2 regions of the Actinomyces sp. Z16 genome follow, and region 2 is predicted to be linked to the other one. Evidence: riboswitches for the same ligand, from Rfam matches in the RefSeq annotation. Region 2 holds a riboswitch; the other holds the start of a gene.

Region 1 (14,731 bases), 1.7 Mb from region 2:
CCGTGTCATAGCCGGACACGTCCGGCAGCGGGTCGCGGATCTCGGGGCGGGCGTCGGCGTCGAGCTCCTCCTGGGCGACCTCGGTGGTCTCCTGGTAGTCACTCGGGTAGTCCGCGAGCGGGACGATCTCGTAGGAGTCGGCGCCGGTGCGCTCCTGAATCATCTGGGCGATGCGGGCCGTGTTGCCGACGGTCAGGTCGCCCCCGTAGACGCCCTCGGTGCGGGAGAAGTAGACGACCAGGATCGAGCTGTCGCCCGCCGGGGTGTTCTCGGCGTCGGCGGTCGGCCGCTGGGAGGGCGCCGCCGGGGCCGCCGAGCGCGATGCGGATGTAGACGTCGTCGCCGAGGGCCTTACTGCCAGCTCATAGCCGACGACGGCGGCCACGACCACGGCGAGGGCGCTAACAAGCGCGACGATGCGGGCGCGCTGGGACATGGAATCACTCTCCGGTGGTGTTGTAGGAATGCCCAGGGCCAGAGGGCCTATGAATGAAGACTATTGAGGGCCGGCCCAGTCAGGGAGGGCCGGTGAGGGCCTGGATGACCTGCATGACCCGCGCGGTGAAGCGCCCCGTGAACGCAGTTCTGCCGAACGCGCAGGGGCCGCGTCGCGACAGCGCCTTTTCGACGTCGGCGTCTTAGGCTGGCCCCATGAGCGAGTACTTCGGGGGCAAGCGGGGCCAGGCCGCGCCACGGGGACTCCCGGAGAGCGGGCGGTCAGAACCCTGGACTCCCTTCCCGGGGCGCCGACCGGATACGGTTTCCAGCGCCGACATTCCGGGCCGCTCCCGGCCGCGGGAGCGCTCGCACGGCCGTCATGTGGCACCGCCGGCGCCCGAGCACGTGCGCTTCGGGCTGCCGTTCAACGACATCCTGCCCCTGTGGCACGACGGCGCCGACATCACCTGGCACCGTCCCGCCGATGCCGTCGACTTCGCCTCCATCCTCGGCCTGGGGTACGTGCAGACCGAACCCGGCCCCACGGCGACGCCCAACGGCTGGCAGGAACTCGTTGAGACCGCCACCCTGCTGCCGGCCGCTCCCGACTCCGACGACGGCCCGGTGCTGCAGTTGCGTGCGGCCACGCCGGCGGGCCGCCGCGCCATCAACGACCCGGGTAACGGCGCCCCCATCCGCCTGTCGCCGGCGCTGCCGGCCCAGGAGGCCATGGGAGTGGCGAGCGGCCTTGACCACACCCGCTTCGCCGTCCACATCGGTCGCCTCATGCTGCGGGCGGCGCGCGACGGCGCGATCCTGCTGTTCACGCTGCGCGCCCCCCGCGATCCCGAGGCTCACCACCTGCTGTCCGTGCCCAGCGAGGTGGATGCGCGCCAGGTCATGCATTTCCACCTGGGTACCTTGTTGGACATGGACGACGGCGCCTGGGCGCACGCCAAGCGGGCCGACAACATGACCCTGCTGGATCTGGACATCCCCTACCAGAGCCTGCTGTCCAAGAGCGGTCAAGGGGGCCAGGGGCTGGAACTCGAGCGCCTGACCGACATGGCCCGTCCGGTCGTCGAGTGTCTGCTGCGCCCGGGCTTCCCCTTCGCGCTGGGGTTCTCCGTGATCCTGCCGATGGGGCGCTGACGGGTCTCGTAGCCGACCCCGCGCCCGCCAGGTGGAGCGACGTTGCAATTCCCCGCCTGCTCCACCAGGCTCGTGCTTATGAATACACATCCCGGCCCCGCAACGCGTGCCGGTAGCCCATTGGACTCTGACCCGGCTGACGCCGCACGACGTCTGCCTGTGCCGCGCGATCCGGCTGCCGCCTACCAAGTGGTGATGGTGTGTACCGGCAATATCTGCCGCTCCGCCATGGCCGAGGTCGTGCTCCTAGACCGGCTGCGCGCGGCCGACGTCCCCACCGGCGGGCCCGGCAGCGTCGTCGTCACCTCTGCGGGCGTCTCCGACGAGGAGTCCGGTAACCCCATGGACCCCCGCGCCCGGCACATCCTGACCGAAAGTGGCTACGGCGTCGGCGCAGATCCGGCCGCGCGCGCCACCGCGGCCGCAATTGCCGAGCACGCCGCCCACCGCATCGCCGACGCCGAACTGCGCCGGGCCGATCTCATACTGGCCATGACCAGCGCCCACCGGCGTGTCTTGACGCGCCGCAGCGAGCGCCTCGGCGTCGATCCCGCACGCATCCGCATGTTCCGCGAGTACGACCCGACGGCGGCGGCAGGCACGCCCGGCGCACCCGGACGCGCGGCAAACCTGGACGTGCCCGACCCCTGGTACGGCACTATGGCCGACTTCGTCGACACCCTCGCCGTCGTCGAACGCGTCAGCGACGCCCTGGCCCCCGCACTCGCGGAGCTGGTGGGAGCGGCCGGGGCACGGTGAGCGGCCCCGCTGTGCGCGGGCCGGCCGGGCGCTCAGCCCAGCCGCTCGGACAGCCAGCCGGTGAGCGTGGACAGATACTCCTCGCGCACGGGGGAGGGCGACAACACCAGGTCATGTACGCCGCCGGGGATCTGCACCACGGTGACGTCCTCGCCCAGGAACCGCGACCGCTCCACGATCTGCTCCACCGACAGCACCGTGTCGCACCGCAGCGCCTCCTGGCGCGAAATACCCGGGCCGCCCGACGCCGTCGAGCAGCACACCAGCACCGGCACGTCGATACCGAGCCCGTGGTGCACTTCCCGCTGCAGGCGGCGGATACCGGCCAGGAATCCCGCCCGCACCGGGAACGACGGCGAGGGCTTCAGTGACAGGTCCCAGTCCCACTCCCCGCCCCAGCGGCGGTGCAGGGTGCGGGCGTAGATGTCCACCTCGATGGGGCCCGGATCCGTATCCACGGGGACGGTGGTGGCGGCGTCGGTGCCGGCCTGTTGTGGAGAGGCCGCCGGCGCGCCCTCGGTGCGCGACTCGGATGGGGCGGCTCCGGCCGGTTCGAGCGCCTTGAGCTCCGCGGGGTTGTCGATGATGCGGTCGGGGTCGCGGCGCGAGAGCAGATCGACGAGGGCCGAGCCGTAGGAGCGCACCAGGCCGGAGGAGTTCAGCTGCAGCCACGGGGAGTTCAGCGTGACCGCCTCGACCGACCCGGGGTGGTCTCCGGCCCAGATGACGGCTTGCAGCCCGCCGGTGGAATGCCCATTGAGCACCACCGTGGAGTGCCCGTGCTCGCTGCGGATGATCCGCAGTGCCTCGGCGATCTCCTCGTCGTGCACGCGCAGGTCGCGCACGTCGTGAGGGGACCAGTAGCCCACGCCCGCCCGACCGCAGGCGCGCAGGTCCAATGCGTAGAACTCGTATCCGGCGTCAAAAAACGCGTCGGCCAGCCAGGTTTGGAAGAAATAGTCGTTGCGACCGTGCAGGTACAGCACTGCGCGCTCATGCCGGGGTGTGCCCGGCCGCCCGTCGGGGCCCGGAGCCGGCACGGCCCCCCGTTGGTGGACGAGCACGGCGTGGTCCGCGCCCGGGGCGGCGGGGGAGTCGGTGACGGGAATGGTGCGCGCGACCCACGGCTCGCCCAGGATGTCGGGCACCGTCTCCGGCAACGGTTCCGGAGCCGACGCGGCTCCGGCAGGTGATGGGTGGCCGAGCGGGTCCGGCGTCGTTGTGGATGCCATGGCTGCATCCTGTCACGGACGGCGACGATCGGTGGCACACGAGTTCGTCTCGGATACACGAGTTTTGGAGGTTTGCACGTGTCCTGCACCTGCAAACCTCCAAGACTCGTGTTCATGGCACAAACTCGTGTTCGCGCAGTGATGCGCGCGTCGTTTTCGGCCGTCGGCTTGCTCCGGGCCCCGCCCGCCGCCTAACGTAGGCACCGACCATCCAGAGCAACCGAGAGACCTGGCTCATCGACGTTGCAGCAACCCCCGTTCGCGGTGAGGGTGCTACCGCCAGGACCGATGGAGGACCACGTGACGCAATCACCCGCATCCGCGCCACCCGCTTCGGTGGGGGCCGACGGCGCGCAGTCGCCAGCCGGCGCCGTACAGGCAGCGCCCGCGGAACCCATGATCTCCCTGCGCGACGTGCACAAGGTGTACAAGCTCCCGGGCGGGAACACGGTGCGCGCCCTCGATGGGGTGAACCTGGACGTGCATGCCGGCTCCATCCACGGCATCGTCGGAACCTCCGGCGCCGGCAAGTCCACGCTGGTGCGCTGCCTGACCAGCCTGGAGCGCCCCACCTTCGGGGAGGTGCGCGTCGCCGGCAAGAACATGACCGACCTGTCCGCCCGCGACCTGCGCGAGGCCCGCCGCGCCATCGGCATGGTCTTCCAGCACGCCAACCTGCTCGACTCGCGCACCACCGCCCAGAACGTCGCCTACCCGCTGGCACTGGCCGGCGTGCCCAAGGGGCAGCGCCACGACACCGTAGCCCGCATGCTCGACCTGGTGGGTCTGGCCGACCGCGGCTCCTCCTACCCCTCCCAGCTCTCCGGCGGCCAGCAGCAACGCGTCGGCATCGCCCGCGCGCTCGCGGACCAGCCCTCCGTGCTGCTGTGCGACGAGCCCACCAGCGCCCTGGACCCGGAGACGACCCGCCAGATCCTGGGCCTGATCCGGGACGTGCGCGACCGCCTCGGCGTCACCGTCGTGATCATCACCCACGAGATGAGCGTGGTGCGGCAGATCTGCGACTCCGTGAGCCTGCTTCAGGCCGGTCGCGTCGTCGAGTCCGGGCCGATTGAGAAGGTCGTCTCCGACGTCGACTCCCGGCTCTCCCACGAACTCGTCCCCACTCCGGAGATCCCCGACGGGGAGCTCGCCGACGGCGCTGTGGTCATCGACGTCGCGCTCACCTCCCACCCCGGCCAGCCCGCCGCCGCGCAGGTGCTCTCGCTCGCCGCCGAGCGGGGCGCCGACGTCGCCGGCGGTCTGTTCGAGACCCTCGGCACCGCCCAGGTCGGCCGCCTGGCGCTCACCATCCCCGCCGACCAGGCGCCGGGCGTGCTAACCGCCCTGCGTGAGGCGGGCGTCACCGCGGAGGTGCGCGCATGAACAGCCTGATCGCTGCCGCCGGGACTCTCTCCGCGACCGCCCGCGTCGGCGCCCTCGCCCTGGCCTCCAGCGGCGACGACACCTGGTTCAACAACCCCGCCATCCAGCGCAAGCTCGGCCCGGCCACGCTGGAGACCTTCCAGATGCTGGGCGTATCCGGCGCCCTGACGATCGTCATCGGCCTGCTGCTGGGACTGGCGCTGGTCACCACCGGCAAGCGAGGCCAGCACGCCAACCGGGCCGTCTACGAGGTGCTCTCCCAGATCGTCAACATCGGCCGTTCCATGCCGTTCATCATCCTGATGGTGGCGCTCATCCCCTTCACCCGCGCGCTCGTGGGCACCTCTCTGGGCTGGGGTGCGGCCTGCGTGCCCCTGACCATCGGCGCCATCCCCTTCTACGCCCGCCTGGTGGAGACCGCCATCAACGACGTCGACCACGGCAAGGTCGAAGCCGCCCTGATGATGGGCGCCTCCGGCCGCCAGATCACCTGGGGCGTGCTGGTGCGCGAGGCCATGCCCACGCTCATCCAGTCCGCCACGGTCACCCTGATCACTCTGCTCGGCTACACCGCCATGGCCGGCACGGTGGGAGGCGGTGGCCTGGGCGACCTGGCCATCCAGCACGGCTACCGGCAGAACGACCCCGACGTCATGGTGATCGTCGTCGTGCTGATCGTGCTCATCGTCGCCGTCATCCAGGTGTGTGGCGACATGCTCAGCCGGCTGGTCGACCACCGCTGAGCCTCGACCAGCCGGAGTCCCCGGAGCCCCCATGGCCCCAACGGCTCGGCTGCCCCATCCCGGGCCGGTCCCGCGGCGGCACGAGCCGTCCGCCGGCACCCACGTACCCAACCAACCGCAAGCCTTGCAGACACCTGCAGGCACCTTCACGGACAAGGAATCGCATCATGACCTCCACCATCACCCGCCGCAGCGTCCTGGCCGGTGGCCTCGCCTCCGCCGTCGCCCTCACCCTGGCCGCCTGCGGCGGCTCCTCCAGTGACACCTCCACCGACGGATCCGGCACCACGGCCGCCGTCGACGGCATCAAAGTCGACGGCGACACGGCCACCATCACCATCGGCGCCACCCCGCAGCCGCACGTCACCATCCTCCAGTGGGTGCAGGACAACCTGGCCGCCGACGCCGGGCTCAACCTCGACATCGTCGAGATCGACGACTACCAGACGCCCAACACCTCCCTGGACGACGGCTCCCTGGCGGCGAACTTCTATCAGACGCCGAATTTCCTAGAGCAGCAGATCGAGGAGAAGGGCTACGACTTCGTCGCCATCGCCGACGTCCACATCGAGCCCATGGGCATCTACACGGACAAGGGCTACAGCTCGGTCGACGAGGCCGCCGAAGGCGGAACCATCCTGCTCAACAACGACCCCGCCAACACTGCCCGCGGGCTGCAGCTGCTCGAGACCGCCGGGCTGATCACGCTCGCCCCCGACGTCGAGATCCCCACCACCCTGGACGTGACCGACAACCCGAAGAACTTCGATCTGGTGACGGTCGACGGCGCCCAGGTGGCCGCGTCGATGGCCGACGCCGAGCTGGCCGTCATCAACGGCAACTACGCGCTCGACGCCAATCTCAAGCCCAGCGAGGACGCGCTCGTCCTGGAGCAGGGTGAGGGCTCCCCGTACGCCAACCAGTTGGTCGTGCGCACCGCCGACAAGGACAACGAGCACCTGGTCAAGCTCGCCGGACTGCTGAACTCCGACGAACTGCGTACCTACATCGAGGAGACCTGGACCGACGAGTCCGTCATCCCCGCCTTCTGACGCCTCCGCGCCGACGCGACCGCTGCCGGGCCGCTCCGCTCCACGCCCGCAAGGGGTGGGCGGGGCGGCCCGTTCAGTCCACGATGCCGTACAGGCGGTCGCCGGCGTCACCCAGGCCGGGCACGATATAGGCGTGCTCGTTCAGGCGCTCGTCGCGGGCGGCGGTGACGACGGTGACGTCGGCGCGGTCGCCGACGGCTGCCTCCAGGGTCGCCAGCCCCTCCGGGGCGGCGATCAGGCAGATGGCGGTCACGTCGCGGGCGCCGCGCTCCAGCAGATAGTTGATGGCGGCCACGAGGGTGTGGCCGGTGGCGAGCATGGGGTCGACGACGAAGCACTGGCGGCCGGACAGGTCATCCGGCAGCCGATTGGCGTAGGTCTCCACCTCCAGGGTGTCTTCGTTACGCTTCATGCCCAGGAAGCCGACCTCGGCGGTGGGCAGCAGCCGGGTCATGCCCTCGAGCATCCCCAGGCCGGCGCGCAGGATCGGCACCACGATCGGCCGCGGCTCGGCCAGGTGCCGGCCGGTCGTGGCGGCTACCGGCGTCTGGATGCGGATCTCCTCGGTGCGCACGTCGCGCGTGGCCTCGTAGGCGAGAAGGGTGACCAGCTCGTCAACGAGTTGACGGAAGACGGCCGAGGGGGTCTTCTCGTCGCGCAGGACGGAGAGCTTGTGGTCAATGAGCGGGTGGTCGGCAACGTGCAGGCGCATGGGCCAAGCCTACGACGCCCAAAACGAGCTGAGGGTGGAATAGGCCGGAGCCGGGCGGCGGAGTGTGGTCCCATCCGGATGCCGACAGCCTCACAACACTGGACACGAACGCGTTAGAAGATGAAATCTATGTGTAGTATTAGTGTCAGCTCGACGTCTCGTGAGCGAATTAAGAGACCGTTCGGAAGCCGCGCCATATTCGCATGATATGATGTATCCCACGAAGTGGTGGCGAGTAGCCCTCTCATCCGGAGAGACTCTGTTACGCAGGCCGCTGCGATATTCCCCCTTGGAGGTCGAAGATGAGTCCAACAGGGAAGGCGGCAGCGCGTGTACTAGGCGTGGTCGCGATAATTGCCCTTGCGCTGGCGGTGGCTCCTCAGCTGCATCAATCAGCGGCGCCCCAGTCTGCTGTGGATGCGGACGCGATTGTTGCAGCAATCGAGGAGTACCAGGATGGTTTGGACGATATGTGGACAGATCCGGAGGCCCCGACGGGCTCTGTTTTGACATCCGTGCAGTCCAGCATAATTGAAGTGCGAGACGGGATGAGTGATGACGGAACTCCGGTCACCTCCGCGGCCAGCGAGGTGACTCTGCTTCAGGCGACGGCTCAAGACGATGGTACGGTCCTGGCGGAGGTGAATGTATCCACAACCTTCACCTATGAGGGAGTGGATGATCCTGAGGCGCCCGGTGTTTGGAGTGACCGGCACTTCATCCAACTGACGGTCGATGATGCTGGTAATTACAGCGTGGTCGAGGACGTTGTTGAAAGCACCGAAGCAGGTGCGGAAACGGGGGATATCCCAGACGACTACTCCCCGGAGCGCTCCTCGGATGCGCGCAATAGCTCCGCCTCCATGGGAGGCGGTTCGGATACGGTGCCGGCCATGGCGCAGCCTTGGCTTCGGTCTCAGACGGTCTCGGCGGCGCCCAGGTACTCCAGCCAGCGCTCGTAGTGGTCCAGGACGTCGTGGGCGACCTGCTCGCGCGACCAGTCCATCACGTCGTAGCCCTGACCGCCGCCGCGGGGACGCACCTCCAGGCGGACGGTGAGGTCGTCGGCCTCGTGGACCACCACGCCGAAGGCCGGCACCGGTGCCTGCACCATGCGCACCGCGTACCGGAAGTGGGAGCCGGTGCGACGCTCGCCCTGAGTCTCGGTCGCCTGCACCAGCGTGGGCGGGGGCGTGACCACGAGGGTGGCGGAGCCCAGGAAGTTGCGCTCGTCGTCGGGATCCTGCGCCTCGGGGCCGGCGACGACGACCTCGGCCACCATATCCTCCTTGCGCAGCTCGTCGGCGACCGCCTCCAGGGCCGGCACGACGCGGTTGGACATGGCGCGCTGGGCGCGGGCCGGGGAGACGACGTCGAAGGTGTGCGACAGCCGGTCGCGCCAGGGGATCCGGTTCATGCCGGCGGCGGTGCCCGTGGCCCCCAGCAGCCGGTTGCGGTTGGCGATGCCGCGGGCCTGCTCGCGGGTGGCCTCGGTGCGCATGGCGCGCCACAGCCCCGCCATGACGGCGATGATCACGAAGGAGAACGGCAGAGCCATGACGATGGTGGCCTGCTGCAGAATGGGGATGCCACCGGCCACGAGCATGGCGATGGTGAGCACCCCGGTCAGGGCGGCCCAGAAGATGCGCAGCCAGGCGGGGGCGTCCTGCGGGTCGCCGTGGTAGGTCGGCAGGGCGCGGCTGGACAGGTTGGCCATGACCAGGGCACCGGAGTCTGCGCTGGTGACGTAGAACAGGATGCCGATGAACAGGGACAGGGCGATCAGGAACTTCCCGCCTGGCAGGTAGCCGAGCAGCGTGTACAGCCCCTGTTCCGGCTGCTCCACTGTCAGCTCGGCGAAGTCGAGGTTGCCCGAGCGGATCAGGTCCAAGGCGCTGTTGCCGAAGATCGACACCCACATGGTGACGTAGGAGAAGGGCAGCACCAGGGAGCCGACCACGAACTCGCGCACGGTACGGCCACGCGAGATGCGCGCCAGGAACATGCCGACGAAGGCGGCCCAGGTGATCCACCAGGCCCAGAAGAACAGTGTCCAGCTGTTGAGCCACTCGGTGGGACGGTCGTAGGCGTAGGTCTCCAGGGTCAGGCCGGGGAAGTGGGTCACGAAGTCGCCGATATTGCCGACCAGGGCGTCGATCAGGAAGGCGGTGTTTCCGGTCAGCAGCACCCACAGGGCCAGTCCGACTGCGAGCAGCACGTTGATATTGGACAGCACGCGCACGCCCCGGTCCACACCGGAAACGGCGGAGACGGTGGCCATGATGACGCTCAGTGCGATCAGGCCGATCTGGGTGGCGGTCCCCTGCGGGAGGCCGAACAGGATGGTGAGGGCGACGTTCAACTGGACGACGCCCACACCGAGCGAGGCGGAGATGCCGACTGCCCCACCCACCAGGGCGGCGGCGTCGACGACGTCGCCGAGCAGGCCGTCCACGCGGTCGCCGAGCAGCGGCCGCAGGGTGGAACGGACGGCCAGCGGCTGGTGCCTCCGGTAGGCGAAGTAGCCCAGTGCCATACCGAGGATCGAGTACAGGCCCCAGCCGCTGATGCCGTAGTGGAGCAGGGTCAGCACGATGCCGTTGCGCGCCGCCTCGACGGTCTGGGCGTCACCGGTCGGCGGACTCATGTATTGGGCCACCGGCTCCGCGACCGCGTAGAACATGATTCCCGTCCCCACACCCGCGGCGAAGAGCATGGCGGCCCAGGAGAAGGTGGAGAAGTCCGGGGTGGAGTTGTCCGGTCCCAGGCGGATCTTCCCGAACTTCGACAGCGCCAGGACGATCACGAACACCAGCGCAACTGTCACCAGCAGGATGTAGAAGGAGCCGAACCAGCGTCCTGCCCAGGACACGGCGGCATTGAAGGCGGCGGAGACCGTCTCCGGAGCGACGATGGCGGCGCCGGTGATGGAGGCGATAATGGCCGCCGAGACGGCGAAGACCACCGTGTTCAGACGGCGTTGTTCAGGGGCTTCGGATGTTGCTGGTGTCGTCTGATTGCTGAGTGAATCAGGCACTGGCACTCCTCGATGCATTGGGGATGCACTGGTGATGCATGGGCGCACACGTGGCCGCGTGCAAAAGGCCGTGGTGGCGTTTACAGGATTGTGAATCTTTCAGGGATCTCGCGGATTGGCAAGCGAAAGCGGTCGAAATGCGGGTGGCGGGGGACTTGACGGCCGCATGAGGTCGGGGATGAACGGGTGTCGGCGAGATTCTTCCCACATTTCCCTTCCGCGCCTCGCAAGCCGCCCGATGTTGCGGTGTTTTCGGGCCGTCGGGTAGGACTTTGGTCCGACTGTGGGGTGGGTGGGTGAACTGTGGCAGGGTGGGTGCGTGAGTCTTTCCGGTCTGCTCCGCGAGCGCTACGACGCCGCCATGTGCCGCGCGCTAGAACTCGCGCGGCATGCGGGCGCGTCCGGGGAGGTGCCGGTGGGCGCCGTCGTCCTGTCCGGGGAGGGCACGGTAATTGCCGAGGCCGCCAACGCGCGAGAGGCGGAGCATGATCCGACGGCGCATGCCGAGATCCGGGCCCTGCGGGCGGCGGGCGCGGCGCTGGGACAATCCCACCTGGACGGCTGCACTCTGGTGGTGACCCTTGAGCCGTGCACCATGTGTGCGGGGGCCGCGCAGTTGGCCCGCCTGGAGCGGGTGGTGCTGGGGGCCTGGGAGCCGAAGACCGGGGCGTGCGGAAGCGTGCGCGATGTCCTGCGCGATCCGCGCACCAACCACCAGGTGGAGGTGGTGGCGGGACTGCGTGAGCAGGAGGCGCAGGCGCTACTGCGGGAGTTCTTCGCTATCCGGCGGCCCGGCCAGTCGGAGTAGGTGAGCGCCTCCGCGCCGCCGTGAGCGACCTCGCAGGCCGCGGGGGCTGGGCATCGAGCGGCACGGCGTGTAACCTGTCCATCTGCTAGGTAGCGTGTCCGAGCGGCCGAAGGTGCAGATCTCGAAAGTCTGTGTGGTTCATAGCCACCCTGGGTTCGAATCCCAGCGCTACCGCCAAGCCGATCCCCGGAATCCAGACGAGAAGTCGGAGTCCGGGGATTCTTCCATGTAGCGCTTCCCCGCCGTGGGGTCCCAGTGGGTACAGCGGAACGAGCGTCGCCCGGGTGCGGGCCTGGGCTCGCGCGGTGGGCGGCGTGACCGCTAGTGCCCTGGAGCCACGCACACGCGTTTGCGTCAGGAACACGAGTTTCGGAGCTTTGCACGTGCCCTGCACCCACCAACCTCCAAGACTCGTGTCTTTGCGGGGAACTCGTGTACGAGCCGCGGTGTACCAGACGCACGCCCGGGAGCGGACTCGCGAGGGCCGACCTCGCCCACGCCGACCGTTGTCCGCACAACCTCGGGTGTCCTGCCAGGGCCTGGTTCGGCGTCGTCGTCAAGCCATAAAGTCCGGACTATGCCTGCGATGAAACCGCCCGTGCACCCGGCCGACTCCGAAGACGCGTCGATCCGGCTGTACCGCCTACTCTGCGATGCGATGGTTGCGGCGGACACGGCCGCCATCGACGCCCTGCTCACCGAGGACTGCGTCCTGACCCATATGACCGGCTACCCCCAGCCCAAGGTCGAGTGGTTGTCCGACATCCGCGATGGAACCCTGACCTACCACTCCTCGCAGCTCGTCTCCGCCGAGCCCGACACCATCGACGGCTTCCCCGTGGTGCGCGGCCGCTCCCGCACCAACGCAACGGTTTGGGGCACGCGCGGCACCTGGAATCTGCAAATCGTCGGGTACGTCGTCCCGGATCCCGCCGCCAGCACCGCGCGCAACCCAACCGGTTGGCGCTTCAGCCGCCTGGACGCCAGCCGCTTCTAGACGGTGTCATGAAATGCACCGCTTTACGCCCAGCCGTTGCCGCATCTGCCGACTCGCTCGCGGCGACACGCGGTTAGGCGTCACTTGACGGCGGTCGGCGCTCGGAAAGTGGTGCATTTGGTGACAAGGGCCAGGTCCAGAAACGAAGGGACGCCGCTAGTTCGGGCGTCGCCCGGTGCCGCGGATGGCCGGCGCCGTCCACGGGTCCTCCGGCCACGCGTGCTTGGGGTAGCGTCCGCGCAACTCGGCCCGCACCTGTGGGTAGCCCTGCTGCCAGAAGGAGCGCAGGTCATCGGTGATCGCCACCGGCCGCCGCGCCGGCGACAGCAGGTGGATGACCACACTCACGCGCCCGTCGACGATCCGCGGGGTGTCCGCCCAGCCGAAGCACTCCTGCACCCGCACCGCCAGCACCGGACGTTCCAGCGCCTCGCCCCGCTCACCCACATAGTCCACGCGCACGTGCGAGCCCGACGGCACCTGCAGCCGCTCCGGCACCAACTCGTCCAGTCGCGTCGCCGCCGGCCAGGGCAGCAGGGCGCGCAGGCACGCCGTCATGTCCAGTCGACTCAGGTCGAAGCGCCCGCCGGACCTGGCCGCCAGCGCCTTTACGGCCGGAATCAGCCACTCGTCGGCGCGTTGTAGGAGCGCGGCGTCGTCGACCGCGGGCCAGGGCTCGCCCAGTGTCCGGTGCAGTAGCGCCAAGCGCGCCCGCAGCTCGGCGGCACCACGCCAGGGCAGCACTCCGAGCCCTTCGCCGCGGCACCGCTCGACGACGGCGTCCGCCACCTGCGCCGGTGTCGGCGCCCCATCGGAAACGGATGCCAGCTGAATCGCGCCCAGACGGCGCACCCGTTCCACCCGCAGCCGGTCTCCGTCCCAGCGGGTGTGCGCGTCCTCGGTCAGCCAGGCGTCGGCCACCGCCAGCGCGAGCGCTTCGTCGATCGGTGCGGCCGCCCGGATCGTCGCCTGGGCGGTTCCCGGGGCGCGGTCTACGTCGGACACCGCCAGCCACTCCGCCGCGGCCAACGGTGAGTCCGCGGGCAGTCGCAGCCCGGTCCCGCCGACGCTGGCGTAGCTGGCCGGACGTCCCGCGCCGGGCACGGGGCCGCGACGGCGGGCGATCCACTCCGGGTGGGCCAATGCCGCAACCAGCCCGACGGCGTCAGCCGCACTCGGACCGACCAAGCCGCCTAAGCAGGTGGCGGGGTCGTCGGCCGGCTTCGTGCCGGCCCCGCTGCGGTCGGCACCGGGCTGGGTGGCGGTGGCAGGCAGGTCGGCGTGTCTCCCGGCCGGGTGTCGGCGTGCAGCCTGCTCCAGACGTCGGGCCTCGACCCGCCAGGCCCGCTCCTGCGGGCCACGGCGGACGCTGCGCGCCAGCGCGGCCAGGTCGGCCTGGGGCGCACGCAGGTCGGCGGTCAGCAGCGCGGTCGCCTCGGCGGCACGGCGCAGGCCGATCACCTCGGCGGCGCCCAGCAGGGCGCGGGCCGGACGCACTTCGGCGGGGACGGCGGCCACGGCGCGGCCCAGCCCGGTCACGGCGTCGCCGTCGAGCAGACCCAGGCGTTCAAGCGAGTCGGTGGCGGCCGCCAGCGCGGGGCCGGGCGGCGGGTCGATCCAGGCCAGGCCTTCGCCGCCGGGCACGCCCCAGGCGGCCAGCTCCAACGCGGTGCGGGTCAGGTCCGCGATGAGGATCTCCGGGGTCGGTGCCGGGGTGGCCCGCGCCCAGTCCACCTGCGTGCAACAGCGGTAGACGACGCCCGGCCCGGTGCGCGCCGCCCGCCCGGCCCGCTGGATCCCGGCCGCCCGGGACTCGCCGACCGTCACCAGCCCGGACATGCCGCGCGCCACGTCCAGGCGCGGCTCCCGGGCGAGGGTGGCGTCCACGACGATACGCACGCCCGGCACCGTCAGGGAGGACTCGGCCACGTCGGTGGACACAATCACCCGCCGCACACCGGTCGACGGCGTCAGTGCGGCGTCCTGCGCCGGACCGGGTAGACGCCCGTGCAGCGGCAGCACCTGAACGGCGGCCGCCGAGCTCCCGGCCCCGGGCCCGCCGCCCTGGACGGCCTCGCGCAGCCGGGCGACGACGTCGTCGACCTCGCGGGCACCGGGCAGAAAGACCAGCACGTCCCCCTCCCGCTCGGCCAGTGCGCGCATCACCGTGGCGGCCACGTGCGCGAGGAACTGGCGCGGCACCCCGCGCGGGCCGAGCCGGGAGGTGCCCGACGGCGATGGCGCCCAGATCTCCTCGAGCGGGTACAGCACACCGGGCACCTCAACCACCGGTGCCGGAGTGGTGGCGCCGCCGAGCAGGCCGGGCAGGCGCGTCAGGTCGGGAGTGGCGGACATGGCGACCACCGCCAGGTCCTCCCGCAGGGCGGCGCGCGCGTCCAGCAGGAGCGCCAGCAG
Region 2 (14,731 bases):
CCCCGCCCTTGAGGAAGCGCTCGACGTGCCCCATCTTGGTGGCGTAGTCGTGCTCGTCGATCTTGGGGCGGAACTGGATCTCCTTGAGCTGGGTGTTGGCCTGGTTGCGCCGGGCGTCGCGTGCCTTCATGGCCGACTCGTACTTGAACTTGCCGTAGTCCATGAGCCGGCACACCGGGGGGCGTGCGTCGGGAGCGACCTCTACGAGGTCGAGACCTGCCTCTTCGGCCAGGCGGAGAGCGTCCTCCACCCGGACAATGCCGACCTGCTCACCGCTGGGGCCGACAAGTCGCACCTCGGGGACGCGGATCCGTTCGTTGATACGGGGCTCGCTGATGACTGTTCCTCACTCTTGGAAGTGGTGACCGCCGCAACGAAGAAGGCCTTCGCCGCATACGCGCGCGAAGGCCTTTCATGTGCTCGTCGGAGCACGGCCGCAGAGCCCAAGAGGGCGGCGACCGCGAGGATCGCTCCTCGCATGACCCGGCTCCCTTCGGGAACCCAGGTGGGATTTCTCCGCTTGCGTGCCGGAGACGGAGCCTCCGGCCGGTCGGTGCCCGATATTAGCAGGCCCGGCCCGCTGTGGGCGCGCCGGGCGGCGGAGTGCGAACGTGAGTCTGCCCATACGCCCCGCACGCCGGGGCCCCGTCAAGCGGGGACGGGGCACAACTCCACGGTGTCGATGAGTTCACCCCAGGCCGGGTTGACCATCACGTACTGGCACTGCTCCAGGGTGGCGGCCACGGCGGGCGTGCCGGCGGAGGCGTCCACGCGGATGAACACGCGCAGTTCGGCGTCCTCGCCGGGAGCGAAGGCAACCCCGGTCACCCCATCGATGGCGCCCAACTGAGCGGCCACCTCGGCCTGCACCGGCTGGTTGCGCCACGACGGGATCCAGTCCTCTCCCCCGGCCAGGGCGACTACGGCGGGCCGGGGCAGGCGCAGGTCGCGCGTGCCCGGGTCCAGTACCCACAACTGGTCGGTTAGCAGGCAGGCGACCTCTGCGGCGCGACGCGGGGTCACGGGCACGGGACGCACATCTTCACGCCAGGCCGCGGCGGCCGCCGCGGACGTGAACACCGGTAGGGCGCGGTGCCCGTCGGGCAGCTGGACGGCCAGGTCCGCGGCGTCCTCGGCGGGGTCGGCGGTGTGGGGCTCGTGCACGGGGACGGCCGGCGCGTTTCGCCCCAGGTGGATGCGCGTGGGCCCACCGACGGCGTGGGCGGCGACCGGCACGATCAGCCGACTGGCGGCCAGCGCGGCAAGCAGCCGGTCCAGGTACTCGTGGCGGGGCAGTCCCTGTGCTTCCAGGGCGGCGGTCACGGCAGGGTCGGCGGCGCCGTCGTCGGTGGCGAAGGGGGTCGGGGCGGCCAGCAGCTGCTCCAGCCGGTTGCGGGCGGCCAGGGCGGCCGCCAGTTGCAGGTCCGGATTCAGTTCCGAGCCGTTGCCTTCGGTGGGCACGTCGGGGATGTCGGGGGAATCGGGCATCAGTGCGCCTCCTGGTCCCCTTCGCCGCGGCAGACGGCCAGTGCGTCTTGGAGGGTGAAGTTGCCGTTGTAAAGCGCCTTGCCGACGATGGCACCCTCCAGGCCGTAGCTCTCCAGGCGGGCCAGCGCGCGCAGGTCGTCCAGGTGGGCGATGCCGCCGGAGGCGACCACGGAGGCCGCGGTGCGCTCACAGACCTGGCGCAGCAGGTCGATGTTCGGCCCCATGAGGGTGCCGTCCTTGGTGACGTCGGTGACCACGTAGCGGGCGCAGCCGGCGGCGTCCAGACGGGCCAGGGTCTCCCACAGGTCCCCGCCCTCCTGGGTCCAGCCGCGGGCGGCCAGGGTGGTGCCGCGCACGTCCAGGCCCACCGCGATCTTGTCCCCGTGCTCGGCGATGACCCGTTCGGTCCACTCGGGGTCCTCCAGGGCGGCCGTACCCAGGTTCACTCGTGCGGCCCCGGCGGCCAGGGCCCGGTCCAGCGACGCGTCGTCGCGGATGCCGCCGGACAGCTCGACCTTGACATCCACCTCGCCGACGATCCGGGCGAGCAGGGGGGCATTGGTGCCGCGTCCGAAGGCCGCGTCCAGGTCCACCAGGTGAATCCACTGCGCGCCGGCCGCCACCCAGTCACGGGCGGCGTCGACGGGGTTGCCGTAGTCGGTCTCGCTGCCGGCCTCGCCGCGCAGCAGCCGGACGGCCTTGCCGTAGGCGACGTCGACGGCCGGAAGAAGGGTGAGCATGGGTGGTCTCCTTGGGGGGCGGGGTTGGCGAGTGAGCGTTCAGAGGGTGGTCAGCCAGTTGCGCAGCAACTGCGCCCCGGCGTCCCCGGACTTCTCGGGGTGGAACTGCGTGGCACTGAGCGCCCCGTTCTCGACGGCGGCTACGAAGTCCTCGCCGTGGGTGGCCCAGGTGGCACGGGGCGGGGAGGTGTGACCGGGTCCGAGCAGCGTGGCCGGGTCCGTCTTGGCGGCGTAGGAGTGCACGAAGTAGAAGCGTTCGGACCCGGAGGCGTCGAACAACCCGTCGAACAGGACCGTGCCGGCGGGTGGGCGCACCTGGCTCCATCCCATGTGGGGGACGATGTCCGCCTGCAGGCGGGAAACGGTGCCGGGCCACTGCGCCAGTCCAGGGACTGCTTCGGAGCCCGCGGCGTGCTCGGTGGAGGCCTCGAACATGACCTGCATGCCCACGCAGATGCCCAGCACGGGTCGTCCGCCGGCCAGCCGCCGGTCAATCATCCGGGGGGCATCGACGGCGCGCAACTGCTCCATGACGGCGGCGAAGGCGCCGACGCCGGGCACGACGAGCCCGTCGGCGTTGGCCACCGCCTCCGGATCCGCGGTCAGCTCGGTGGTGGCGCCCACGCGCTCCAGGGCGCGCACGGCCGAGCGCACGTTTCCGCTTCCGTAGGACAGGACGACGACGTGTGGTTGCCTCACGGGGCCCACACTACCTACACCCGTGGGGGCCGCGGCCTCCATGTCAGTTCCCGGACGGGTCACCCCGGCCCTGGTCGCCTCCGCGCGGACGCATCCCGCGGCCCAGCCAGCGCATCATGCGGCCGGGCTTGACCTCGCTGGTTTTGAGGGCGCCCGGTGCCTCCTCCGCGCGGAGGGCGCCGAGCAGAATGTCCTCAAGGGTCTGGTCGGCGGAGGCCAGCAGCAGCCCAGCACTGGTCTCCTCCCCCGCCTGGCCGTGCTGGTATCGGCGGGCCGTGATGGTGCCCGACAGTCCCGCCTCGGTACCGACGTCGGTGGCCAGGTCGGCGGTCATGAGCACCACGCCGACGCGGCTCAGGCGTGACAGCGCGGCGGCAAGCTCGGCGGCTTCGGCGGGCTCGGTCTCGGCGCCGCCCAGCAGCTCGGTGATGTCCCACTCCGCGTGCGCAGAGACGAATTCCTTGACGGCGATGGCGCCTGAGGAGGAGGGCACCACCGTGCAGTCCAGGCCGCCGGCGGCGCACAGTGCGGCCAGGGCCTCCGCGCTGGCCAGGGGCGTGAGTACGACGGCGATCTTGACCGCGTTGGGGCGGTCCGCGTCGGCGGGACCGTAGGTGTTGTGCGGCACGTCGTGGGGCGAAACCGGGCCGGTGTCCTCCGGAGCGTCCGAGAGGTCGGCGGGCAGGTTCAGACCCTCCATCATGGCGGCGAACTCGGCGTCGATATCGGGTTCGTCGTCGCGGCGGCCGGCGGAGTCGTCGGAGTGGTCGTCACGCATCACAAAGCGCCTTTGGTCGAGGGGATGCCGTCCACGCGGGGGTCGGGTTCGACGGCGGTCCGCAGGGCGCGGGCCAGGGCCTTGAACTCGGCCTCGGCGATGTGGTGGGGGTCGCGCCCGGAGATGACGCGCACGTGCAGGCAGATGCCGGCGTGGTAGGCGATCGCCTCCAGGCAGTGGCGGACCATGGAGCCCGTGAAGTGCCCCCCGATCAGGTGGTGCACGAAGGCCTCGGACTCGCCGTCGTGCACCAGGTAGGGGCGGCCGGAGATGTCGACGACGGCCTGGGCCAGGGCCTCGTCCAGGGGCACGAGGGCGTCGCCGAAGCGGCGGATGCCGCGCTTGTCCCCCAGGGCGGTCTTCAGGGCCTCGCCGATACAGATGGCGGTGTCCTCCACGGTGTGGTGCACGTCGATGTCGGTGTCGCCGGAGGCGTGCACCGTCAAGTCGATCAGGGAGTGCTTGCCCAGGGCGGTGAGCATGTGGTCGTAGAAGGGAACGGTGGTGGAGATGTCGGTCCTGCCGGTGCCGTCCAGATTCAGCTCGACCACGACGGAGGACTCGCTGGTGCTGCGTTCAATGCGGGCGGTGCGGTTCATGCGGGATTCTCCTCCAGGTTCTGGCCGTTGCGGTCCGGTTGGTGCGGGCCGTCGCTGGTGACGGCAGTGAGGGCGGTACGGAAGTCGGCCATCTCTGCCGGCGTGCCGACGCAGACCCGAAGGTACCCCTCCGGGCCGACGACCCGGATCAGGACGCCGCGGTCGAGCAGCCCCTGCCACACCGCCCGCCGGTCGGTGAAGGGCCCGAACAGGACGAAGTTGGAATCGGAGTCGTAGGCGGTCCAGCCCTGTGCGCGCAGCCAGCTCACCAGGCGGTCGCGTTCGTCGCGCAGGGAGGCGACCTGACTCATGAGCTCGTCCCGGTGATCCAGAGCAGCGAGGGCGGCGGCCTGAGTGAGCGCGGACAGGTGGTAGGGCAGGCGCACGATGCGCAGCGCGTCCACCAGCTGCTGGCAGGCGGCCAGATATCCCAGCCGCAGCCCGGCCATGCCGAAGGCCTTGCTCATGGTGCGAGTGACGGCCAGGTGCGGGTAGCGGGGGGCGCCATCGCCGTCGGTGCGCTCCAGCAGCTCCAGTGCGCTGGGCACACCGGGGCGGCGGAACTCCGCGTAGGCCTCGTCGATCACCACCACGCAGTCGGTGGCGCCGTCGTCGCCTGCCGCCGCGTCGACGGGGCCTTGGCCGCGGGCGGCCTCGAGGATGGCAACCACGTCGTCGAGCGGCAGGGCGGTGCCGGTGGGGTTGTTGGGGCTGGCTAGGATGACCACGGCCGGGTGCTCGCGCGCGATGGCCGCGGCGACGGCGTCGACGTCGACGGTGAAGTCCTCCAGCCGTGGCCCGGTGACGTAGCGGGTGAAGGTGTCGCGGGCGTACTCGGGGTACATGGAGTAGGTGGGGGTGAAGGACAGGCAGGTGCGTCCGGGCCCGCCGAAGGCCTGCAGCACATGTGTCATGACCTCATTGGAGCCGTTGGCGGCCCAGATCTGCTGCCAGTCCAGGCGCACGCCGGACTCGGCGGCCAGGTAGTCGGCCAGGGCGGCGCGCAAATCGGGGAAGTCGCGGTCCGGGTAGCGGTTGAGGCCGGCCGCCGCTCGCCCGGCGGCCGCGGCGATGTCTGCCACCACTGCCGGGCTGGGCGCGTAGGGGTTCTCGTTGACGTTGAGGCGCACCGGCACGTCCAGCTCGGGGGCGCCGTAGGGTTCGCAGCCGTGTAGATCTGGCCGCAGCGGGAGAACGGTCACGGGCCGAGTCTACGCGGAGTCCGCCCGGTCCCGGCACGCGTCTTATTCCGCGGTGGTCAGCAGGATCTCCTTGGCGTCCAAGCGTTCGAGCGCATACTCCAGGCTGCTGGAGGAGAACAGACCCTCATCGCGGGCATCGAGCAGGGCATGGCGCTGCACACGGATGGTCTCGATGGCGAGTTCGCGCGCCTCGGCGGGGGTGAGCGCGTCGGCATGCCGGCTGGTGGCGGCGTCGCCCAGTAACCGGAGCAACCGCTCGCGCTCGGCATCATCGGCGGTGCGAGAGGCCATGCGCGGGCGGACCAGCCGGATGACACCGCCGAGTGTGAGTCCCTGGATGACCAGTGACCCACTGGCGACCAGTAAGGCCACCAGCAGCAGGAACGGCCGGTTGGGTGTGGTTAGGGGAAGGGTCTGGGCGGCGGCCAGGGTTACGGCGCCGCGCATGCCCGCCCACACGATCACCGCCCCCTCACGTGGCCCGAGAGGATCGGCGGTGAAGTAGTCCAGGTCGGCTCCCCGGCGCCGCTGACGCCGTTGGCCGCGCTCCAGCCGGTCGCGCCAACCGGTGACCGCCTGGTGCCACTGCTCCGCGGACAGGCCGTGTTTGGCCAACAGCTCGTCGTCGATGTCACGTGCCTGCTCCAGGCGCGTCTCAAAGCGCTCCAGCCGCTGGCGCTCCTCCTCCAGATGCTGGCGGTGGCGGCGACGCACGCGACGCAGCCAGACCAGCAGCGGCGCCACGAAGGCCACCCGCACCAGGACGGCCAGGGCGCCGGTTCCGGCTGCCAGAAGCACGGCGGCGCGCAGGCCGAAGCCGCCGTCGACCACGTCCTGGACGATCCCGTATGCCTGCAGCCCCATGAACAGGAAGATGCCGCCTTCCAGAATCAGCTCAATGGTGCGCCAGTTCTGCTGGGCGGTCTGCCGGTGGGCGGGTGGCAGCAGTCGCGGCCTGCGGAAGGAGATGACCAGGCCGGCGACGACGGCGGCGACCAGCCCGGAACCGCCCAGATAGTCTGTGGGCAGGGACGCCAGGAAGGGGATGGTGAAGGACACGACCGTGTCCGCCGTCGGGTTGGTGATGCGGGAGCGGACCCGGATGCTGCCCTCCCCCACCGCCCAGCCGATGGCCAGGGCGAGGGCCAGCGAGGTGAGGAAGCCGGAGACGAGCGCGGCCGGCTGCAGGGCGTCGGCGCTGTGAGCAATGCCCGCGGCCGTGGCGGAGGACAGCAGGATCAGGGCGGTGGCGTCGTTGAACAGCCCCTCCCCCTCCAGGATGGTGATGATCCGCTGGGAGACGCCCGAGCCGCGGGCGACGGTGATGGCGACGGCGTCGGTGGGGCTCAGCACCGCCCCCAGGGCGATCGCCCAGGGCAGGGCGATCGTGGGCATTACGGCGTGCACCACCAAGCCGATGATGGTGGCGCTGACGGCGACCAGTCCGACCGCGAGCGCCGCGACGGCGCGCAGTTCGCGCCGGAAGTCCATCACGGGCATGGACACCGCGGTGGAGAACAGCAGCGGCGGCAGCACCACTTCGAGGACGATGTCGGGATCCAGCTCGATCGCCGAGACGAACGGCAGGAAACCGACACCCGCCCCCAGGGCCAGCAGCAGTAGCGGGGAGGCTACGCCGACCCTGGGGGCGAGTTGGTTGCCGGCGGCGATGACGAGCAGGCCCGCGACCGCGATGACGAGTATCTCCACGGCCGCACCCTAGAGCGCAGCGGCTGGGAGGGCGCTCACAGACGCGCGGAGGCCAGCCGGGCGCCCTCGGTCAGGGAGGCGAGCTTGGACCAGGCGATGTGAGCATGCACGCGTCCGCCCAGGCCGCAGTCGGTGGAGGCGACCACGCGCTCGGGTCCGACCAGCCGAGCGAAGCGCTCGATGCGGTCGGCCACCAGTTCGGGGTGCTCCAGCACGTTGGTGGCGTGGGAGACGACGCCCGGGATCAGGTACTTGCCGTCGGGCAGGGAGGTGTCCTGCCAGATCTTCCACTCGTGCTCGTGGCGGACGTTCGCAGCCTCGAAGCTCAATCCGTTGGCGTTCACGGACAGCGCCAGGTCCACGATCTTGTCGAAGCCGAGGTCGGTGGAGTGCGGCCCGTGCCAGGAGCCCCAGCACACGTGGTAGCGCACCTGGGCGGGGTCGATGCCCTCCAGGGCGTGGTTGAGGGCCTCGATGCGCACGGCGGAGAAGCGGCGGTAGTCCTCCAGGGGCGGTTCGGTGATGAACTGGTCCCAGGACTCGGCCAGGTCGGGGGCGTCGATCTGGACCGTGAGTCCGGCGTCGGTGATCGCCCGGTACTCCTCGCGCAGGGCGTCCGCCCAGGCCCAGACGGCGGCCTCGTCGTCCTCGTAGTAGTAGTTGCCCACGCGAGCCGCCGACGCCGGGCTGATGGAGGCAACGAAGCCCTCGCTCAGCGGCTTGCCGGCTCTCTCGAGCCCGTGCTTGAGTGCGGCGATGTCGCGGGCGACGATGTCCTGACCGGTGTAGCGGATCTCGCCGGTGACCACCGGGAACACCCAGGGCCTGCGTGTGGCCAGGTGGATGCCGGAGGTGGGGTCGGCGTAGGCGTCGGCGTAGGCGACCCAGTCGCGGCGGTCGGTCATGGCGTCGAGTTCGAGTTTGCCGGCCGGCGTGGGCTTGCGCTCGGGCAGCTGGTCGAGTAGCTCCAGGCCGCTGAAGCGGGTGAAGGAGTATGACCACCAGGCGCCGTAGTCGACCTTCTCGGTCATGGCGTGCCCGTATTCGCCGTCGTTGACGATCGTCAGGCCGATCTCGGCCTGCCGGGCGACGACGGCGTCGGTCTGCTCGGCGACGACCGCCGCGAGTCCGGCGTCGTCGAGCGTGCCGGCCGCGTGCGCGGCATTCGCCTCCAGCAGTGCCTCGGTGCGGGGCAGGGAGCCGACATGGGTGGTGCGGATTTGCTTGGCCATTTCAGGTCCTTCCATCGGTCCTGGCGGGAGCACCGCACCGCCGGACGCATGCCGACGGCGTGGTTGCTGCGGCGTCGACGAGCCAGGTCTCTCAGCCGCTCTGGATGGTGCACTCGCACCCTATCAAGGTCTGCCCACCACTCGGTACCCTGGGCGCGGGCGCGTCCGGGTTAGCGTGGCGTCCATGATCCGGCCAGTCTCGACCAGAACGCCCGCCGCATCCCCGTCCGCACCCGTCTCCGGAACCACGCCGCTCCGCGAGCGCGCCGAGGCGGTGCTGCGCGACCTGGTCGGCCGGACAGACGCGCACCTGCGCACGGACCAGTGGCGCGCCATTGAGGCACTGGTGGTGCAGCGGCGGCGGGCGCTGGTGGTGCAACGGACCGGCTGGGGTAAGTCCGCCGTCTACTTCGTGGCCACCGTGCTGTTGCGTGAGGGCTGGGCCGACTGGCGCCCGGGCGCTCCCATCCCCTCCGCCGGCGCCCGCACGGGCGCCGGCGCCACGGTGATCGTGTCCCCGCTGCTGGCACTGATGCGCGACCAGGTGGCGGCCGCCCGACGCGCCGGCATCCGGGCCGTGACCATGAACTCGGTCAATGCCCCGCAGTGGCCCGAGATCGAGGCGCAGGTGCGGCGCGGGGAGGTGGACGTACTGCTGGTGTCCCCCGAGCGTCTCAACAACCCGACCTTCCGGGATGGAGTGCTGCCACAGCTGGCGGCCGACGCCGGGCTGGTCGTGATCGACGAGGCGCACTGCATCTCCGACTGGGGACACGACTTCCGCCCTGACTACCGACGTATTCGTACCCTGCTGGTGCAGCTGCCGCCGGGGACGCCGGTACTGGCCACCACCGCGACGGCGAATGCCCGAGTCAGCGCCGACGTCGCCGAGCAGCTCGGCGCACCGGCGGGGGTGGGGAATGCGACCGCCGGTGCGGCAGCCGAGAACGAGGTGCTGGTGCTGCGCGGGACACTCGCCCGCGACTCCCTGCACCTGGGGGTGAGACGCCTGCCGGATGCCGCCAGCCGCCTGGCCTGGTTGACCGACTACCTGCGGGACACACCCGGCTCAGGAATCGTGTACTGCCTGACGGTGTCGGCGGCCGGCGAGGTCGCCACGCAGTTGCAGGAGGCGGGATTGAAGGTCGCCGCCTACACGGGGCGCACGGATTCCGCGGAGCGGGAGCGCTTGGAGGAGGAGCTCAAGGACAACCGGATCAAGGCGCTGGTGGCCACCAGCGCGCTCGGCATGGGCTTCGACAAGCCGGACCTGGCCTTCGTGGTGCATATGGGGGCGCCGAGTTCACCGGTGGCCTACTACCAACAGGTGGGCCGGGCGGGGCGCGGGGTCGAGCGTGCCGAGGTGATCCTGCTGCCGGGGCCCGAGGACCGCGCGATCTGGAATTGGTTCGGCGCACAGGGCTTCCCGCCCGAGGATGCGGTGCGCGAGGTGCTGGCCGCGCTGGAGGAGGCGGGCGGGCCGCTGAGCACCAATGCCCTTGAGGCCGTGGTGCCGCTGCGGCGCGCGCGTCTTGAGTCGATGCTCAAGGTGCTCGACGTCGACGGCGCGGTACGGCGGGTGCGCGGCGGCTGGGAGACTACCGGTGTCGCCTGGCGCTACGACTCGGCGCGCTACGCGCGGGTGGAGGCGGCGCGGGACGCGGAGCAGGAGCTCATGAAGCGCTACGAGGCGCTGGCGGAGCCGGCATGTCGCATGGCCTTCCTGCGCGGTGTGCTCGACGATCCCGAACTCACCGAGGATTGGCGCTGCGGCGCCTGCGACCTGTGCGGCGGGCTGGATCTTCCGCGCGCCCCGGGCGAGCAGGAGGTGGCCGCCGCCCGCCGGGCGCTGGCCCGGGTGGGCGTTGTGCTCGAGCCGCGCAGGCGCTGGCCGAGCGGCATGGATCGGCTGGGCCTGCCCGCGCTCAAGGGCACCATCCCCGACGACGACCGGCCGACGCCGGGGCTCGCCGTCGGCCGCCTGGACGGGCTGGGGGTGTCCGCGTCCCTACGCGAGTTGTTCGAATCGCCCAGCGACGGCGAGGTGCCGCCTGCCCTGCGCACTCCCGCGCTGGAGGTCGCCGATCGGCTCGCCGCCGAGCTGGGACCCCGATCCGCGCAGGGCGACACGGACGCGCCCAGGGGTGAGTTGGCCGTGGTGATTGTCGATTCACGCACGCGCACACACCTCGTGCGGCACCTGGGGCATGCCGTGGCCCGGCACCTGGGGGCCGTGCCGCTGGGGATCATCGGGGTGCGCGGAGAGCCGGGGCGGCACGACGTCGGGTCCGCCTTCCGGCTGGCCGAGGTCGCCGGGTCCCTGACGCTGGAGAACTGGTCCCCGCGCGCGCTGGCGCGCCTGAAGGGGACCCCCGTCGTGCTGGTGGACGACTGGACCGACTCCGGCTGGACGCTCACCGTCGCTGCCCGGCTGCTGCGCCGGGCGGGCGCCGCCTCGGTCCACCCGCTGGTTCTGGGACAGCGCTGAGTCGGGCCGTCGCCTCGGTGGCCCTATTGGGCTAGTGCCCGACCCGGCATCGGCATCCGGAGTCAGTCGGAGGCCTCGATGCGCGCCGCCTCAACCAGGTCCTGCGCCACCGCGCCGGAGCCGTCCTCGCCGTCTTCCTGCCCCGACAGGCCCGGCGCGTCCTGCGTGTCGGGGGCAATCACCCCCTCATCCTGAAGGTAGTACCACCACAGCGGCGCAGCCCAAGCGCGAGGTTGTCCAAGCGCGGCGGCCGTGAGATGCCGGGCAACCGCTGCCCGGCCGGCCTCGACGTCGTCGGGGGAGCCGAACCACCACGGCCCGTCGTTCAGATCCTCCGCCCCGTATCCGAGCTCGGTCAGCGCCGTGCGCTTGTCGCCCACCACCCGTCCCAGAGCGTCCAGGACGCGCCGGGCGCCGGAACCCAGAGGGTGCCACTGCGGGTAGACGGACAGCCCCACGACGTCGGTCAGCTCCGTCAGTTCCTCCCCCAGGTTGGCCGCGGCCCAGGACATGACCGACTCCGTGGCCGTGCCCTGCCCCAGCTGGTAGTACAGGGTGAGCAGCCGGGGGGCGGAGGCCGTCGCCGGGTCGGCAGCCAGGGCGCGGGCCGCCTGCAGGGTCCGTTCAACGGCATCGGAGCCGGCCCACTCCCCTGCGAGCTCGTTGCCGATCTCCCAGGCGTCGGCGTCGGGGAACGCGGCGATGAGCGCAGCGATCCGCCGCGTCCAGGCGGCCTCGTCAAAGTCGACGAGTGCCTGGGAGTCGCAGATCTGCACCATGACCTGGGCGCCTGCCTCGTGCAGCTCGGTGACGCACCGCCGCCACCCGTCCATCTCATCGACCGCGTCGGTGTCCTCGACGACGATCCGCACCAGCACCGTCCGGCCCGCACCTTCCAGGCGGGACACGGCCTGTGCAGACCGTCCCGATGCAGGAGCAGCCGTAAAAGTCACGCCCAACATCGCGTCTTCGGGCCCCAGCCCGGAGGCGGCCTCGTCCTGAGCGAGTTGCGCCGCGGTTGCCGCCTCCAGGGCGGAGTTGGCACTGATGGCGCGCTCGGCGGGGGCCGCCGCGGCATCGCACTCCTGCAAGGCCCGGGCGGTCCGGGTGCGGAGCACGTCCACCTCCCGCGCCTCACTGCCGGTGGCCCGCATCCGCGTCTGGACATCCTCCTGCGCCTCGTGCAGGCCGCGGGCGGCGAGCTCGGCCAGGGCATAGTGCCCGGGGCCGGGCAGGTCCACCAACAGCGCCGAGTAGCCGTGACTAGTCGGCCAGGACAGATTCAGGCAAGCGGTGCGCCCTGCGGGCAGCTGGACAGCAGCGCTGGCCTCGGCGTGCCTTTGCAGGGGCGCCAGTTCGATGAGTTCAAGCGTTTCGGCGTCGAGCAGGGCGTCGTCGCGAGCGTCCTCGCCGCCCCCGTTGGTCTGCACCTCCAGCACACCGTCGAAGTCCAGCAGCTCGCCGTCGGCCCCGGCGATATCAAGCAACACCAGGCCGCCCGTGCCCCAGGTGGAGCCGGTTGGTGCGGTGGGGTCTCGGGGCGCCGCCAGTTGTCGCACACGCGCCAGGACCGCCGCAACAATGGTGGCTGCGGCGGCTATGAACAGGCCGATGACGCGGCGCCGGCTCAGCGGTGGCCGCCGCGCCGGCTCCCGGGAACCGTCGGTATCGCGGTTCCCGGGGCCGTCGCGGACGCCATCATCTCCGGCAGTCATCTGCGGTCCGTGTCATCTCAGTTCGGTGGCGGGTACGAAGGTATAGCCCTCCGCGCGGACGCCCTCGACGATCTCCTGCAAGAGCGAGACGTCGTAGTAGGGGTGGAAGAAGAAGCTGGCTGTGGCGTGGGTGTTCACCAGGTTCGCGTGCGCCGCGGCCACGATGTCCGCGGGCAGGCGCGGCGGGTGCTGGTTGTAGGACTCCAGTTCCACATTGCCCAGGTTCTCCGGCAGCACATGGCTGCCGTAGGGGTCATTGACGGCGTAGGGGAAGAACTGCCCGAAGTAGTCGAAGCTTCCGCCGGTTCCGCCGGTCAGTAGGCCAGCGTGCAGGAGCTCGCGCTCGTAGCGCACCTGATAGACCTGGTTAATGCCGTTGTAGGCGGCGGCCGTGGCCGCGTAGTGGGGCGTTTCGAATACCGTCGGCTCGGACAGACCGACCTGGGTGAAGACGGCTCTGCCCTCCAGCACCCGCTGGGTGGCCCAGGCGGTGCCGGTGCCGGGCAGGTCGCCGCCGATCTGTACCCAGGAGTCGTTGGCGCAGGCAACCGCCGGCGCGGTGTTGTCGTTCGAGTCGGTGCACCAGGAGCGGATGAACTCGAAGTCGTCCGTGCTCACCGCGTTGTACGGGTTGCTCAAGTCGGAGAACTGGTGGCGGGTGCCGTGCTGGATCAAAGTGCCGCCATTGGCGACGGCGTAGGCAAGCACTTCGACCAATTCCGGATTGTCCGCCAGGGTGATGGTTTCGGGGACCGAGTCGTTGTAGACCCCGCCCGGGTCGGTGTACACGGGCACGACGGCGATCTGGAACGGGACCCCCGCCCCGACCAGGTAGTCGACGATGGTGCGCAGCTCAGTGCCCGTCGTGGCGGGGCTGACATCCTCGATGCGTACAGCCGCCTGCCGGATGGTGGCCGCCCCGGGTTGGAGGATGTCGAGCACGATGTCTGCGGCGGCCAGGTAGCGGTCTCGCTCCGAGAGGTAGGACAGGGGGATCTCGCCGATGTAGGTGAGGTTTCCGGACTTCAGTGCCCACGGGAAGGAGCTGCCGGTCGACTGCGCAATGGACGCGCAGTCGGTCGCCGTGCCCGCCGCGTCGGAGCAGTTGGCGGCCCCCAGGACTGTGACCTGCTCCGGGTTGGTGATCCGGGGGGCGAGGATGCCGCCGGTGTTGAGGGCGTTGCGGGCTAGATTCTGCCCGTTGTAGGCGATGCTGGTGACAGTGTCGGTGGAGTCTATGTACGAACTGGCCGCGTCCCAGCCATACCGGGTGGTGAAGGTGGCGCGATCCTGGGTGTCGGCTGCCAGCTGCCAGATGTTGAAGCCGGACCACAGCACGGGCACGTCACCGGTGAGGACGTCCTCGATGAAGGCCCGGGGCAACGGCTCGTCATAAGTGGATCCGGAATAGATGACCGCCGTGAAAGAGCCGGCCAGGCCGGCGACATAGTCGGTCACCGGCATGGCCGTCACCGTGCCCGAGTGAGAGGCCAGCATGCCCATGCCTAAAGCGTAGTACTCGCCCAGGTGCGCGTACTCACCGGTCGAGTCGAACAGCACCAGAGTGCGGGCCGGGCCGGCCTGTTCGGTTGAGAATGTGCGTGCCGACGCCGGCAGGGCGACGTTGGCCGGCAGGTCGCGTATCTCGGCGTCCGCGTCGGCGGCCTTGACCGGCCGGGCTAGCTCCGCCTCGTCGACGACGCCTGCGGCCACCAGCGGCAGAGTCTGGTCGGCGGCCGCCACGGGCTCCGGCGGCGCCTCGACCGCCGCCTCCTGGGTGATGTCGACCGGGATTATGGCAGGTTCGGTCTCGGCCGCTACGGCGGTCACGGAGGGGCCAGTGGTGGCAGGTACCAGCAGGGCTGCCACCAGCATCAGGCCGAGGACGGTGCTGCGGCGCCGATTCAGGAATCTGGGAAGCACTCAGTTCTCCTTGGTGATGGGAATGTTTCTTTCAGGGGTGAAGTCCGACACACGCTCGCCCACACCGGCCAACGCTGCCATGGCGGCGATGACGCGGGCGCACGCCCGCCCATCGCCGTACGGGTTGGCGGCATTCGCCATGCGCGCGTGAGCATCG

What was found. Region 2 has a riboswitch for S-adenosylmethionine ahead of C3B71_RS09375 (cobalamin-independent methionine synthase II family protein). Riboswitches for the same ligand answer to the same signal wherever they lie in the genome.
Region 1: it holds a riboswitch for S-adenosylmethionine, as region 2 does, so the genes downstream of both, C3B71_RS00755 (methionine ABC transporter ATP-binding protein) here and C3B71_RS09375 (cobalamin-independent methionine synthase II family protein) in region 2, are expected to answer to the same signal.

Annotation. Positions count from the first base shown of each region.
Region 1 covers NZ_CP027862.1:176,266-190,996, forward strand. Annotated here, with positions in the region: gene C3B71_RS00735 (flavodoxin) at 1-436, opposite strand, end outside; gene C3B71_RS00740 (hypothetical protein) at 652-1,590, shown strand; gene C3B71_RS00745 (low molecular weight protein-tyrosine-phosphatase) at 1,669-2,349, shown strand; gene C3B71_RS00750 (alpha/beta hydrolase) at 2,382-3,581, opposite strand; SAM riboswitch class I at 3,786-3,876, shown strand; gene C3B71_RS00755 (methionine ABC transporter ATP-binding protein) at 3,870-4,967, shown strand; gene C3B71_RS00760 (methionine ABC transporter permease) at 4,964-5,710, shown strand; gene C3B71_RS00765 (MetQ/NlpA family ABC transporter substrate-binding protein) at 5,878-6,762, shown strand; gene upp (uracil phosphoribosyltransferase) at 6,836-7,474, opposite strand; gene C3B71_RS00775 (hypothetical protein) at 8,023-8,436, shown strand; gene betT (choline BCCT transporter BetT) at 8,391-10,529, opposite strand; gene C3B71_RS00785 (nucleoside deaminase) at 10,873-11,319, shown strand; tRNA gene C3B71_RS15685 (tRNA-Ser) at 11,408-11,496, shown strand; gene C3B71_RS00790 (nuclear transport factor 2 family protein) at 11,897-12,316, shown strand; gene hrpB (ATP-dependent helicase HrpB) at 12,473-14,731, opposite strand, start outside.
Region 2 covers NZ_CP027862.1:2,247,538-2,262,268, forward strand. Annotated here, with positions in the region: gene infC (translation initiation factor IF-3) at 1-337, opposite strand, end outside; gene C3B71_RS09340 (SseB family protein) at 649-1,416, opposite strand; gene priA (bifunctional 1-(5-phosphoribosyl)-5-((5-phosphoribosylamino)methylideneamino)imidazole-4-carboxamide isomerase/phosphoribosylanthranilate isomerase PriA) at 1,488-2,228, opposite strand; gene hisH (imidazole glycerol phosphate synthase subunit HisH) at 2,268-2,969, opposite strand; gene C3B71_RS09355 (hypothetical protein) at 2,971-3,705, opposite strand; gene hisB (imidazoleglycerol-phosphate dehydratase HisB) at 3,705-4,304, opposite strand; gene C3B71_RS09365 (histidinol-phosphate transaminase) at 4,301-5,506, opposite strand; gene C3B71_RS09370 (cation:proton antiporter) at 5,549-7,216, opposite strand; gene C3B71_RS09375 (cobalamin-independent methionine synthase II family protein) at 7,252-8,448, opposite strand; SAM riboswitch class I at 8,457-8,559, opposite strand; gene C3B71_RS09380 (RecQ family ATP-dependent DNA helicase) at 8,633-10,936, shown strand; gene C3B71_RS09385 (hypothetical protein) at 10,999-12,651, opposite strand; gene C3B71_RS09390 (DUF2334 domain-containing protein) at 12,664-14,574, opposite strand; gene wecB (non-hydrolyzing UDP-N-acetylglucosamine 2-epimerase) at 14,575-14,731, opposite strand, start outside.